Regions from separate parts of the Flavobacterium sp. KS-LB2 genome, predicted to be linked through region 1. Evidence: riboswitches for the same ligand, from Rfam matches in the RefSeq annotation. Region 1 holds a riboswitch; the other holds the start of a gene.
What was found. A riboswitch is a leader RNA that binds a small molecule or an ion and turns the genes downstream of it on or off. The one in region 1 is predicted to bind S-adenosylmethionine.
Positions count from the first base shown of each region.

Region 1 (7,886 bases):
CGGCAAAAGAAGCACGCATGTCTTCGGCATCCTCAAATACAAAACTGGAAGTTAAGTACAAAGGCACTGAATGCTCTAAAAATTGTGTTCTTTCTAGTTGGTTGCGTATGGCTTGGGTTTCAAAACCAAATTCTTGTTCGTTCATTTTATTTTCTAGTTTAAAGTTTAAAGTTTAAAGTTGTTGGAATCGTGAAAATCCAACCTCTTATATTTAAACTACAATGATTTATTATTCAAAACTACTTTGTAATGTATCGTTGCGGTTGGCTCTAATGTTTTAGAAACCGAACAATATTTTTCGAAAGAAAGTTGTGCGGCTCTGGCTGCTTTTTCTTCGTTTATTGGTCCTTCCAAATAAAACACAATGTGGATATCCTTGAATGGTTTCGCTTCTCCAACTTGTACACGTTCTCCTTCTACCTCAGCTTTGAAAGAGGTGATTTCCTGACGTTGTTTTTTCAAAATTGAAATCATATCGATGGCGCTGCAACCCGCAACACCCATCAATACCAATTCCATCGGACTTGGTCCTTGATCATCTCCACCAAATTCTGGACGGCTATCTACATTTACAATATGTCCTCTTTCGTTTTTTAATTCGAAATGGAAATTATCGTTTACTCTATTTAATGTTATTTTCATTATTATTTGCTTTAATTCTTTTATTCAATCTGAAATCTAAATTCAAAAATCCCCAATCTTAAATCATTACCCTTTATCCGATAATCTCAAAATATCGCCAAAAACTCCTCTCGCAGTTACTGCTGAGCCTGCGCCTGCACCTTGAATCACAATTGGTCGGTCTCCGTACGATTCTGTATAAATTTCAAAGAAAGAATCAGAACCTTTCAGTCCGCCCAAAGCCGTATCTGATGGTACCGAAACTAATTTCACTTCCAGATTTCCTTTGTCATTTTGCAAATCGCCTGACAATTCGCCTATGTATCGCAACACGTGATTAGGTTTTTGTTCTGCTTTTATTTTAGCATAAATTGGATCAAACTCCGTCAATTTATTCAAGAAATCAGAAACATCACCTTCACGTAAATGTTCGGGAATTAAATTCTGAATATCAATTTCTTCAAACTCATTTTGCAAGTCCAATTCCCTGGCCAAAATCAATAATTTTCTACCTACATCATTCCCGCACAAGTCCTCTCTTGGATCCGGCTCAGTATATCCGTTTTGAATCGCTTCTTTTAATATTTCGCTGAACGGAGCGTCTTTTGCAGAAAAATTATTGAACAAATAACTCAATGTCCCAGAGAAAACACCCTTAATCTTAGTAATATTTTCTCCAGAAAGATGCAATAATTTAATCGTATCAATCAATGGTAATCCCGCTCCAACATTCGTTTCATAAAGATAACTCTTTTGATTATCTGCTAGCACTTTTCGTAATTTTTTATAAAAACTATAACTTAATGTATTCGCTACTTTATTAGATGAAATCAAATCAAAACTGCTTTCTGCAAGTGGAATGTAATTTTCGACAAACGTGGCACTTGCCGTGTTGTCAATTGCAATTAAATTCTCAAGATGATGCTCGGTTGCGTATGCAATTACGTCATTAATAGTATAAGAGAATCCATTGTTTTGAATTTCATTTTTCCAATTTGGAGTAACCCCATTTTTATTTAAAAGTACATTACTGGAATTGGCAATCGCAAAAACATTCAGTTTGATGTCTTTTCTTTTTTCGATGGTTGCTGCTGATTCCAATATTTGGTTAATCAACGTTCCCCCTACTAAACCATGTCCGAAAATAGCGATATTAATTTTCTTTGAAACTCCAAAAATCTCTCCGTGAATCACGTTTAAGGCTTTGTTCAGTTGCGATTTTTTAACCACCAAACTCACATTTTTACCCGTAACCGTATTATTGAAAAGAATCGGGACAATTTTATTTTTTATCAACGCCGTATAAGGCTTGTGAAACGTACTCAAATCCTGTCCAATGATAGAAATCACCGAAACATCATCGGTCACCGTGATTTTATTCACATCTTTAGAATAGAAATCATTTTCGAATTCTTTCTCTAATTCAATCATGGCTTTTGTCGCTTTGTCAGCAGCTACAACCAAACCAATTCCTCTTTCTGAAGAACCTTGAGAAATAATACTCACACTAATATCATTGTCACCCATCACTCTGAAAATACGGGCATCAACGCCAGTTTTTCCTAATAATCCTCTTCCTTCCAGATTCACTAAAGACACATTTTCAAGTACCGAAAGTGTTTTAATACCTTCTTTATTAGAATTAGAAGTAATTAATGTTCCTTTATTTTCGTGGTTGAAAGTATTCAAAATACGAAGAGGAATGTTTTTTTCCAATAAAGGGATAATCGTTTTGGCATGAAGAATCGTCGCACCAAAATTGGCTATTTCATTGGCTTCGTTAAACGACAAATGATCGATTTTTTTTGCATCAAGCACTAAGTCCGGATTAGCGGTATAAATTCCGTCTACGTGTGTGTAATTCTGTAATTCGTCCGCATTTAAGTAATTCGCTATCAACGAAGCGGTGTAATTACTGCCGTTTCTTCCTAAAGTGGTCGTGTCATTATTATTATTAGAACCGATGAAACCTGTAATAATATTCACGATTGTTCCGTTATTCTCCTTAAAATAATTGATTACGTTTTTCTTCGAAATTTGTTCCAAAGGTTGTGCATCACCAAATTTCGAATCGGTTTTAATCAATTCTCTGGTATCTGCAAAGCGAGCATTTATTCCGTTTTCAATTAAGATTGCCGTCAATAATTTGGCAGAAAGCAATTCCCCTTTGGATAAAATCTGGTCTTTAATTTTGTTGCTGTAATCACCAATTAAACTAACACCTTCAAATAATTTTTCCAAAACATGAAACTCCTCAGACAAATCCACGTTCTCATATTCATCTTGTTGGTATTTTTTAAAATCCTCAAAAAGCAGTTTATAATCCTTATTAGTAGCCGCAACCTTTAAAATTTCTTCCAGTTCATCTGTGGCATTCCCTCTTGCTGAAACCACAATGGCAATTTCCTCTCCCTGATTTACTTTATCAGTAATAATTGCAACCACTTTATTTATTCCGTCGCCATTCGATAAAGATTTACCTCCAAATTTTAATATTTTCATTGTGTTGTGTTTTTTGGCTTAGAATATATCCTGAAGCAAATTGTGTAATTGTTTGTATTCTATCAAAAAAGCATCGTGTCCGTGAATGGAAACAATTTCCTGATAGCTAACCTTATTCTTATATTTTTTTAATTCCTCGTAGGTTGCTTTATTTTCATTTGCCGTAAAAAACAAGTCTGAATTGATTCCGATAATATGAATGTCAGCTTCAATTTTTGACGTTATATCTTCGAATGAATCACTATTTCTCGTAATATCTATCGTCTTCAACAGTTGATTCATCATTTTATAAGAGGAGATTTGAAAACGTTTCTGTAATTTTTCTCCATGATGCAGCAACCAACTTTCTACATTAAAAACAGCCAATTCTTCATTGGTTGTTCGCTGAAATTTGGCAGCAAAAGACTCTGGAGTTCTATAACATAACATCGCATGAGTGCGAGCATCTTCAATAGGTTTTGAAGAATTTTTCAGAATTTGTTCCTGCAAAAAGCAATTGGCAATCAGCCAGTCTGTCGATTTCCAATCGGTTGCAATAGGAATTAAATGTTGTGTGATTTTTGGTTCCAATGCTACCATTTCCCAAGCGATTCCTCCACCTACAGAACCACCAATAATGGCGTATAGTTTTTTAATTTCAAGAAGCTGAATTCCTTCAATAAAAATTCTAGCAATATCTCTAGTATTAAAATCCGAATAATTTTCGATGCTAAAACCATCAAATCCATTTCCGGGAACATTAAACGCGAGGATTGTATATTTTGTTGTATCTATAGTTTTGTGTTCTCCAATTAAATCATTCCACCAACCGTTTTCTCCCACAACTTGTGAATTTCCGGTTAAAGCATGATTAACCAAAACTATTGGTGCGGTATGCAATTCTGCTCCAAAAACTTGAAAACTTAAGTTTAAGCCAGCATAAAAAGCGCCACTTTCGGTGGTGAAATTTTGTAATGAAAGGGATGTTGGTTTATTTTCCAATTGCAAATCTTTTATGATTTTTGACCTGTGTTTGGAAATATTAGAAAGAAAGCTAGGAGTTATCTAGACAAATTCTTAGTGTTATCTTTCCACGTTTGGCGTGGTAGAATGCAGCACCTTCTTCGATAAATCGAAGGGTTGCTAAGGCTTCATCGGGTCTAATCCCTCTGCCTTTCTTTATAACATTTCAATACGTTTTTGAACTTAAAGGCACAAATTAACTACTATTTTTTTAAACAACCAAATTTTTATCACATTGCTTCTAATTGATTTATTGCAAATTGACTTGGAAAAAATACGCGTAGCATCATGATTCCGACGAAAGAAAAAACATAGCACTATGATTCTATCTTTCGTCGAAATAATAATTTGAGATTCCCCGTTAAAGTTCCAATAGCTAAAAGAGCCTTCTCTTTATTAGATAAAAAGTTCTTCATTTTCTTTTGAATACATTTGAAATAATAATGAACTAGGTACTATTTTTTGTGCCAAAGGATCATTCTTTGAAATTTCAAATCTTGGATTAGTCAATTCATTTTTTGAATCGCTCACCTTTTCTATTTTGGTTCTAAAACCGAAACCTTTTAGTAACTGTAATGTCTTCGGGAAGTGTTTTAATGTGCTCATGATGATTAAATTTAAGATGTTAGTTTTGTTTTCCTATTATTTTTTTGAATTCTGAATTCTATTGACTTCTTTACTAATCTGAACGAAAAAACCCTTTTAGAAGAATATCCAAAAGGGTTTTAAGTTGTTCTATAACTTATACTTTTTGGAATCAACAGACATGAATGCGCACCATGGCATTGGCGCAAATCATATTTTTGACTTTAAAATTATTGGTATTCTGGATTTTCAAGTTTTTCATTCTGTACTTAATTGTATTTTCAGTTGGATAGATTTCAAAAAAAAAGCCTCCCGTTTTTTCGGGAGGCTTTTGCTATATAAATTTTGATTTTAATTTAAGCAATAGACGACCCACAGGAATTTTCCTGAATGGCTTTTGACATATTACACACATTAAATTTCATTTTTCTTTTTTTGTTGTAACAAATATGCTAACTATTTCTGAATTATGCAAATAAGTTTTAAAAAATACCTGCAAAAACAAACTCTATTTTCTTTTTTTATAGTAGTATGAGAAGAAGGAAAGATTTATGAGCAAAAAAAAGTTAAGATTAATTTGCAATTCAAAATGGTTTCATACATTTGCACCCGAATACAAGAGGAAAAATTTGAACTGATTGCAACCTCTTCATAATGAAACTAATTCATTATGGATGCTGAAAAATTTTCAGTAGAAAAAATGCTAAAGCAGAAACTCTCCTTTAGTCCTTTTCAGCAATTATTTTTCCTCGCTTAATTTTTAAATAATAATTATTATGGCCTATTTATTTACGTCAGAATCTGTAAGCGAAGGACATCCAGACAAAATTGCAGATCAAATTTCAGACGCATTAATTGATAATTTTTTGGCATTTGATGCTGATTCAAAAGTAGCTTGCGAAACTTTAGTGACTACTGGTCAAGTAATTTTGGCAGGTGAAGTAAAATCAAATACTTATTTAGACGTACAACAAATCGCGCGTGATGTAATCAAGAAAATTGGTTATACAAAAAGCGAATACATGTTTGAAGCCAATTCTTGTGGAATCCTTTCTGCCATTCACGAACAATCTGCTGACATTAATCAAGGTGTTGACAGAGCAAATCCTGAAGAGCAAGGCGCTGGTGACCAAGGAATGATGTTTGGTTACGCCACTAATGAAACAGAAAATTATATGCCATTGGCACTTGATTTATCTCATAAACTATTACAGGAATTGGCTATTCTAAGACGTGAAAATAACGAAATCACGTATTTGCGTCCTGATGCTAAATCTCAAGTAACTTTAGAATACAGCGATGACAATAAGCCAACTCGTATTGATGCTATTGTAATCTCTACTCAACATGATGATTTTGATGAAGAAGCTACCATGCTTGCAAAAATCAAAAAAGATCTTGTTGAAATTTTGATTCCAAGAATCATTGCTAAAAATCCAACACACGCTCATTTATTTAATGATGCTATTCAATACCATATTAATCCAACTGGGAAATTCGTAATTGGTGGACCACACGGAGATACTGGATTAACTGGAAGAAAAATCATTGTGGATACTTACGGTGGAAAAGGTGCTCACGGTGGTGGTGCATTCTCTGGAAAAGATCCAAGTAAAGTAGATAGAAGTGCGGCGTATGCAACACGTCATATCGCTAAAAACTTAGTTGCAGCGGGTGTTGCTGACGAGATCTTAGTACAAGTTTCGTATGCAATTGGTGTGGCTAAACCAATGGGTATTTTTATTGATACCTACGGAACTTCAAAAGTGAATTTGACCAATGGTGAAATTGCTAAAAAAGTAGAAGCTATTTTTGATATGCGTCCTTACTTTATTGAGCAACGCTTGAAACTGAGAAACCCAATCTATAGCGAAACTGCTGCTTACGGGCACATGGGACGTACTCCAGAAACAGTTACTAAAACTTTCTCTGCTCCAGGTGGAAACGAAAAAACAGTTACTGTTGAATTGTTTACTTGGGAAAAATTAGATTTTGTAGATCAAGTAAAAACTGCTTTTGGATTGGAATCTAAAATACTATTTTAAATAAATAAGGGGATTTTGTTCAGTCAAAATCCCCGTTATTTTTTATTAAATATTATACTTCAAAATAAATGTTACAAATCGTGGTAAGATAACAGTTTCATTGGTATTGAAACCATTCACGCTAAAGGTATTGTTCAATCTTGATCTTGTATTGAGAAGATTATTAGCCTGAATTCTGTATTCGAATTTAGAGTCTTTTTTGATATAATTTAGACTCGCTGTCATAATTTTAAAATTATTGGCCACTCCAGTTGTTTCATTTTTAAAGCGGTTAAGCGAATAATCCCAGTTGATATTCAACCCATTCAAGAAATAATAATTAAGCTTTACACTTGGAGTTTGTGTAGTAAAACGAGTAGATGCCTGGTCAGAAAAATTAATTCGATATCCTAAATCAATGTTAGGATATTTTTTAAACTGTGTTGCTAAAGCAAGGCTATAGCCATGGTTTACATTTTCAATTCCTTGAATGAATTCCTGTGTATTGCCATTTACTACTCTTCGGTTTAAAACAAAATTTTTGTTCCAACTGGCATTAATACCAGCCGTTGCTTTGTAATACTTTTGAAAACTTTTGGAGTAAAACAAATTACCGTTTACACTTTCATTTTCTGCATCTAAATTTAAACGGTCTGAGGTAGAATAAATACTTTGGAATGAAATCCCATTTACCACTGGATTTTTTGTAGTCGTATACGCAATATTACCAAAAATTGTTGTGAAGTTGTATAAATTATATTTGGAATAATTCAATCTATGTGAAGTAACAAGAGAATTTTCTAATTGTGCATTTCCTCTTGCAATGCTGTTAAAATTAGTAAAAATATAGCCTTCCACTAATGAGTTCACATCATTGAATCCGTTTCTTACATTAAAATTATAGGTTACATTTTCTGATTTTTTCAAATCCCAACGCGCAAACATGTCTGGTAAAAAACGGGTAAAATTTAATTGGTACGGGTTAGCAAACTGCTGATTGTTTGTGTTGTATTGATGAATTGAAAAGCCTGGATTAAAGGTAAACTTCCCTACTATAAACTTATAGTGTACCCCTAAAAATAAGTCATTAAAAGTGTATCGCACATCATTTCTATACGCAGCTTGCTCAACTTGATTGACAGACTTATCCTC
Region 1 covers NZ_CP145904.1:2,993,164-3,001,049, forward strand. Annotated here, with positions in the region: gene V5J73_RS12840 (trans-sulfuration enzyme family protein) at 1-145, opposite strand, end outside; gene V5J73_RS12845 (OsmC family protein) at 217-642, opposite strand; gene thrA (bifunctional aspartate kinase/homoserine dehydrogenase I) at 709-3,123, opposite strand; gene V5J73_RS12855 (alpha/beta fold hydrolase) at 3,142-4,104, opposite strand; SAM riboswitch class I at 4,183-4,290, opposite strand; gene V5J73_RS12860 (hypothetical protein) at 4,522-4,731, opposite strand; gene metK (methionine adenosyltransferase) at 5,487-6,755, shown strand; gene V5J73_RS12870 (carboxypeptidase-like regulatory domain-containing protein) at 6,801-7,886, opposite strand, start outside.

Region 2 (7,886 bases), 1.2 Mb from region 1:
TACATGTTGTTGAGTCAGGAGATATAGTTTTTGTTGACCATCCCAAGTACTATGAAAAAGCATTAAACTCAGCCGCAACTATTGTTTTAATCAATAAAAATGTAGCTTGTCCGGATGGAAAAGCGTTGTTGATTTCTGAAGATCCTTTTAGAGATTTTAATAAATTGACAAACTATTTCAAGCCATTTCAAGTCTCTAATGTTTCAATAGCTACTTCAGCTTATATAGGTGAAGGAACTGTAATACAGCCCAATACCTTTGTAGGAAATCATGTTGTTATTGGGAAGAATTGTTTGATTCATTCTAATGTTTCCATTTATGATTATACCGTAATTGGAGATAATGTAATCATTCATGCAGGAACTATTTTAGGCGCAGATGCGTTTTATTATAAAAAACGTACTGAGGGTTACGATCAGTTGCTTTCTGGCGGCAGAGTGGTTATCAAAGATAATGTGGGTATAGGAGCGCTTTGTACTATTGATAAAGGCGTTACTGGCGATACAACCATTGGCGAAGGCACAAAAATTGACAATCAAGTACATGTAGGTCACGATACTGTTATTGGAAAAAAATGTTTAATTGCTTCACAAACCGGAATCGCAGGTTGTGTGATTATTGAAGATGAAGTGACTATTTGGGGACAAGTAGGAACAACCAGTGGTATAACGATAGGAGCAAAGGCAGTTATTCTAGGACAAACAGGAGTAACAAAATCCGTTGAAGGAGGAAAGTCTTATTTTGGTACTCCAATTGAAGAATCAAGAGAGAAATTAAAACAACTGGCAAATATCAAGAAGATACCAGAAATTCTTAATAAACTAAAGTAATATGTCTGCTAAAGAAATCGTTCAGAAATTTTACAAATCAGATGCCCTTATAGATAGCGAAGTCCTAAAAGATTTTTTGCATCCTGAAGTTATCGTTGAGTGGAATAGTAGTAAAGGATTGGTTCAATTGGACTACAATTCTCTATTAAGTCTGTCCAATGATTTAAGTAAAGCCTATGTTCGTTCAAAGGTAAGGATTAGTCATATTGTAAGTGAAAATGATACTATTTCGCTACGATATTCACATTTTGTGAAAACGATTGAGAACCCCAGAGAAGAAATGTTATTGGCCCATTTTATGGTTATTTGGCAAATAAAAGATAATAAACTATTTCGAGGGTATCAAATGAGTCAATTATCATAATTTAGTATCAAAAAACTGAATACTGAATACAGATTACTGATTACTATTTTATACTTTTGCATAACAATTTTAAAAACTACATAAAAAATATATCATGAGTGTTTTAGTTAATAAAGATTCCAAAATAATTGTTCAAGGTTTTACAGGAAGCGAAGGAACTTTCCATGCTTCTCAAATGATTGAGTACGGTACTAACGTTGTTGGTGGTGTAACTCCAGGAAAAGGTGGAACTTCGCACTTAGACCGACCAGTTTTCAATACTGTAAAAGATGCTGTAGAACAAGCAGGTGCTGATACAACTATCATTTTTGTACCGCCGGCTTTTGCTGCAGATGCAATTATGGAAGCTGCTGATGCTGGAATCAAAGTAATTATTGCAATTACTGAAGGAATTCCTGTTGCTGACATGATAAAAGCAAATAGTTATGTTAAAGAAAGAAATGCAAGATTAATAGGTCCAAACTGCCCTGGAATTATTACTCCGGGTGAAGCTAAAGTTGGTATTATGCCAGGATTTGTTTTTAAGAAAGGAACTGTTGGTATTGTTTCTAAATCTGGAACATTAACGTATGAAGCTGCTGACCAAGTTGTAAAACAAGGATTAGGAATCACTACTGCAATTGGTATTGGTGGAGACCCAATCATTGGAACTACTACAAAAGAAGCGGTTGAATTATTGATGAATGACCCAGAAACAGAATGTATCGTAATGATAGGTGAAATTGGTGGACAATTAGAAGCTGATGCTGCTCATTGGATCAAAGCTGATGGTAACCGTAAACCAGTTGTAGGTTTCATCGCAGGAGTTACCGCTCCAGCAGGACGTACAATGGGACATGCTGGTGCAATCGTTGGTGGATCTGATGATACTGCTGAAGCTAAAAAACAAATCATGAGAGAATGTGGAATTCACGTAGTAGATTCTCCAGCTGAAATTGGTAAAAAAGTAAAAGAAGTTTTAGGTTAATCTAAACTCTTATTAAATATTTCTAGAAGCCTCACAATTTGTGGGGCTTTTTTATTATTAATTGAATTAAAGAAATATCTTTGCACTTTATTAAATATTTCTGTTTTTACAGATTCAATTGTAATAAGAACAAACATAAACGAATGGTTTTCTAATGGGCCTCACGATTTTGTGGGGTATTTTTTTGTCGAAGCCAGTTCAAATAAAAATAAAATAATATGTACAAAGAGTTAAAAAAATTCAAAGTTAGCAATCAGTTTTCATTTACTACAGAAGATAGTTTAGCAGAAGTTTGCAATGCATCAGAAGGATCTGGAGTATTTTTAGTGTATTCAGTAGGAGATGAAAAAGAGTTAATTATGGTTGGTTCTACTGGAACTGTTCAAAATAACGGAACTTTGAAAATTAAAAATGGTGGACTTAAAGATAAAATTGTAGAAGGCCACCAATTTGCAAAAACTGGAAGAAAATATTCTTGGCCTGCACAAATGAAAATTGAAGATATCAGCACACTAGAGGTAGTTTGGTATGAGACATTCAATGATAAGACAAAAGTGATTCCTACATTTGTAGAAGGACAAGTTTTACAAAACTTCCTTGACGAAAATGGAAGATTACCAAAATGGAATGTAGCTTTCTAAAAGTTAACGACTGTTTTTCAGAATTTTATATTTAAGCGCTACATTTTTATGTGGCGCTTTTTTTGTTTTATTATTTTTTTGAGTGAAATTCAAAATATTTCATAAATAATTAATTACTTTTGCACCCGTTATCACGAATCCTTCAATAGGATAGCAACCTGCAACAACAAGCAAGGTGCTAAAACGATAAGCCAAATCCTTTGGAAAAAATGTTGTTTACATTCCCATATTTAGCTTCGTTTTTCGTCATAATTTTTAATTTAAAATTATTTTTATGACTTTATTTTCTAAAGAAAAAGGAAATGCCTTTGCCTTGATTCCTTTATTTGTTTTTATTTTTACTTTTTTGGGAGCGGGAATTATTTTGAATGATTTTTATGCTTTCCCATCTCCAGTAGCTGTTTTAGTTGGTATAATCGCCGCTTTTTTATTATTCAAATCCTCAACTGAGGATAAAGTTGAAACGTTAATCGCAGGTTGTGGCGAAAGTAAAATCATGACCATGTGTTTAATTTACTTGCTAGCGGGAGCGTTCGCAGTGGTAAGTAAAGCGATGGGCGGAGTTGACGCTGTGGTGAACCTTGGGATAAATACGATTGACGTTGCTTACTTTCCGTTAGGTATTTTCTTGATTGCCTCTTTTTTATCAACTGCTACAGGAACTTCAGTAGGTGCAATTGTAGCGATTGGTCCAATAGCTGTCGCTTTAGCTGATAAAAGTGGTGCTTCATTACCGCTTATATCTGGCGCTTTATTAGGTGGTTCTATGCTTGGTGACAATCTTTCCATGATTTCTGATACTACTATTGCAGCAACGCAATCATTAGGGTGTGATCTAAAAGACAAGTTCAAAATTAACTTGTTCATTGCCTTCCCTGCTGCAGTTTTTACTATTTTGGTTTTCTTTTATCTTGGTTTAAACTCTGATATTGTGACTGTTGCCATTGCAAAAAATGATTTTTCATGGATAGCAATTGTACCTTACATTTTAGTAATCGTATTAGCGGTTGTGGGTGTTAATGTATTTTCAACATTGCTTATTGGTACTTTATTAGCAGGTATTATTGGATATTTTAGTGGTTCATTTACGCTAATGGAGTTTACGCAAAAGATATATGAAGGCTTTACTAGTATGACTGATATTTTCTTGTTGTCTATGCTTACCGGAGGTTTAGCTGCCATGGTAGATAAAGCGGGCGGAATAACGTATTTATTAGTTCAGATTAAAAAAAGAATTAAAAGTAAAAAATCAGCTCAAGCGGGAATTGGCGCTATAGTAGGTTTTGCTAATTTAGCGATAGCGAATAATACGGTTTCTATTGTAATTACAGGGCCAATTGCTAAAGAAATTAACGATGAGTACGAATTAAATCCTAAAAAAACGGCTGCAATTCTGGATATTTTCTCGTGTATAATTCAAGGGATTTTACCTTATGGTGCTCAAGTATTGCTTATATTGAGCTACGCTAATGGGAAATTAGATTTCTTTGACTTAATTAGTAATGCATGGTATCATCTATTTCTACTAGTTTTTACATTAGTAGCTATTTACAGTTCGTTTTGGGATAAATGGACAAAGCGTTTCTTTAAAATTTAAGAGTTGAATTTTGACTGTTATTGCTTTTGAATTTTTTTTAAAAAGGGAATTATTATATATTTGACGAGTGTAAGATAGCCCTGATAGTAGTGAAAATCCTTTTATGTAAGCGATAGCGTTCATAAAAGATTGAAGCGGATAGCAGGAATAGCTCCAAATAAAATTTAAACTAATTTTTGAATATGAAATTACTAGAAGGAAAAGTTGCCATAATTACTGGTGCGAGTCGAGGAATTGGAAAAGGAATTGCTGAAGTTTTTGCAAAACATGGTGCAAATGTAGCCTTTACATATAGTTCATCAGTAGAATCTGCTTTGGCTCTTGAAAATGAATTGAATGCTCTTGGAATTAAAGCCAAAGGGTACCAATCGAATGCTGCGGATTTTAATGAAGCGCAAACTCTTGTAGATGCGGTTTTGGCTGAATTTGGAACGGTTGACATTTTAATCAATAACGCCGGAATTACCAAAGACAACCTTTTGATGCGTATGTCAGAAGGTGATTTTGATCAAGTAATTGATGTTAACTTAAAGTCGGTTTTTAATATGACTAAAGCCATTCAACGTACGTTTTTGAAGCAACGTTCTGGTTCAATTATCAATATGAGTTCTGTTGTGGGAGTAAAAGGAAATGCTGGACAAACGAATTATGCTGCTTCTAAAGCGGGAGTTATTGGTTTTTCTAAATCAGTAGCATTGGAATTAGGATCTCGTAACATTCGTTGTAATGTAATTGCTCCAGGATTTATAGAAACGGAAATGACGGCTAAATTAAACGAAGATGTTGTAAAAGGATGGAGAGACGGAATTCCGTTGAAACGCGGCGGAACGACTGAAGATGTTGCCAATGCATGTCTTTTCTTTGCCTCGGACATGAGCGCGTATGTAACCGGACAGGTTATGAATGTTTGTGGAGGAATGCTTACTTAAAATTCAATTAAAAGATTGTAAAATTCAAAGATTTAAAGATTTCTGAACTAAATAATTATTTTTTTAATCATTAAATCCTTCAATCATTTAATAAAGAATAAATGACAACAAATACGCTACTATTATTACTTCTTTCATTACTAATAGCTGGTGGTTTGTCGTATTTTCAATATATCTACAAAGCCAAAAACAAATCGAAAGTCGGTTGGTTTTTGGCTTTTTTGCGTTTCTTATCCATTTTTGGACTTTTATTGTTGTTGATTAATCCAATAGTAACTAAAAATACGCTTGAAACGGTAAAAACGCCTTTGCCCATTGTTGTTGATAATTCGAGTTCTATTTCTTTTTTGAATGCCAATGAAAAAGCATTAGAATTGTATAAAAAAATACAATCTAACTCTGATTTACAAGAGAAATTTGATGTGCAATCGTATCAGTTTTCCGATGACTTTGAACTTACAGAAGCTTTTGATTTTAAAGGAACTCAAACTAATATAGATGTTGTTGCCAAAAATCTAAAAAGCATTTATAAAAACAGAACATATCCAACGGTTTTGATTACAGATGGAAATCAAACTTCGGGTAATGATTATGTCTACAGTTTTGATGCTGTAAATAAAGTATATCCTGTGATTGTAGGCGATACAACGACTTTTTTAGATTTCAAAATCAATCAACTGAATGTTAATAAATATGCTTTTCATAAGAATAAATTTCCTGTCGAAGCTTTTTTAAAGTATTCAGGAACTAAAAGTGTAACAGCTGATTTTGTTATTTCGCAAGGTAATTCGGTATTCAGTAAACAATCAATTACTTTTTCTCCATTTAAGAAAACAGCAACTGTAAACATACTTTTACCGGCTGATAAAATAGGATTACAGGTTTTTAAAGCTACAATATCATCAAAAGAAAAAGAAAAAAACACGTATAATAACACTAAGAATTTTGCGGTTGAAGTCATTGACCAAAAAACAAATATTGCTATTATTTCAGCTATAAGTCATCCTGATTTAGGCGCAATGAAAAGAGCAGTTGAATCGAATGTACAGCGTAAAGTAACGATCGTTAAACCAAATGAAATCAAATCATTGCAAGATTATAATGTTTTGATTTTATACCAACCAACAACCGAGTTTAAAACTATTTTTGAGAGTAATAGAGCTGCCGGAATCAATACGTTTATCATAACAGGAAACAACACCGATTTTAATTTTCTGAATCAGCAGCAGGATAATTTGAACTTTAAAATGAGCGGACAAAAAGAAGATTATTTGTCGGTTTTTAATGAGCAGTTTAATTTATTTGCAGCTGACAATATCGGCTTTGAAAATTTACCGCCTTTGCAAAATGCTTTTGGAACCGTAACTGCAAAAGGTGCGGTGTCTGTTTTGCTATCGTCCAAAATCAGAGCTATAAATACCAATTCACCTTTGTTGGCTTTTGCCGAAAATCAGGGGAAACGAGCCGCTTATCTTTTAGGAGAAAACAGTTGGAAATGGCGTTTGCAAACCCATGTCAACAATCAATCTTTTGAAAAATATGATGTTTTCATCGATAAGATTATTCAATTTCTGGCTTCTAATAATTCTAAAAAATCACTGGTGGTGGAACATGAAAGTTTTTATAATTCAGGTGAAGCCATTGAAATAACCGCTCAATTTTTTAATAAAAATTATGAGTTTGATGAAAAAGCCCGTTTGACAATTGCGGTGACCAATACTAAAACGAAGCAAACTAAAAATTACGATTTACTAAAAGGAAATAATTCCTATAAAGTCAATCTTGACGGATTGAAAGCGGGTTCTTATGCGTTTACAGTAAAAGAATTAAATTCTAAAACGACTTATTCCAGTAGTTTTGAAATTCTTGATTTTGATATCGAAAAGCAATTTGTAAATCCAGATGTCGAAAAATTGACGCAATTAGCCACACAAACACAAGGAAAAGCTTTTTTTTCGGACCAAGTTGATGTGTTGATTAAAACGCTTTTGGAAAATGACGAATACAAAGCGATAGAGAAGAACATTGTTACTAAAACTCCTTTGATAGATTGGATTTGGTTATTGGTTTTAATTTCATTTTTGTTGGCAACGGAATGGTTTGTTCGAAAATACAACGGATTACTCTAATACAATTAAATAACATGGATTTTAGACTGAAAGTATTTTATACCGTTGCAAATCGTTTGAGTTTTACAAAAGCAGCAACCGAATTATTCATTACGCAACCTGCGATTTCCAAACATATTCAAGAGTTAGAAGAGCAATATAAAATCAAATTGTTTGACAGGAATGGTTCTAAAATCGCATTGACAACTGCCGGTGAAGTATTATTAAAACACACCAAAAATATTTTCGAACTATATAGAGAAATTGATTTTGATATGAGCACGCTTATTAATCAACGTTCTGGTTTGTTGCGATTAGGCGCCAGTACAACGATTTCTCAGTATATAATTCCGCCACTTTTAGCTCGTTTCCATCAAAAATTACAAGATGTAAAAGTGAGTTTACTCAATGGAAACACCGAGCAAATAGAAAATGCTTTACTAAACCAGG
Region 2 covers NZ_CP145904.1:1,763,201-1,771,086, reverse strand. Annotated here, with positions in the region: gene V5J73_RS07475 (UDP-3-O-(3-hydroxymyristoyl)glucosamine N-acyltransferase) at 1-830, shown strand, start outside; gene V5J73_RS07470 (nuclear transport factor 2 family protein) at 832-1,194, shown strand; gene sucD (succinate--CoA ligase subunit alpha) at 1,289-2,161, shown strand; gene V5J73_RS07460 (hypothetical protein) at 2,380-2,802, shown strand; SAM-I-IV-variant riboswitch at 2,926-3,022, shown strand; gene V5J73_RS07455 (Na+/H+ antiporter NhaC family protein) at 3,077-4,399, shown strand; gene fabG (3-oxoacyl-[acyl-carrier-protein] reductase) at 4,582-5,328, shown strand; gene V5J73_RS07445 (hypothetical protein) at 5,430-7,457, shown strand; gene V5J73_RS07440 (LysR substrate-binding domain-containing protein) at 7,472-7,886, shown strand, end outside.
Region 2: another riboswitch for S-adenosylmethionine. It lies ahead of V5J73_RS07455 (Na+/H+ antiporter NhaC family protein); the one in region 1 lies ahead of V5J73_RS12855 (alpha/beta fold hydrolase).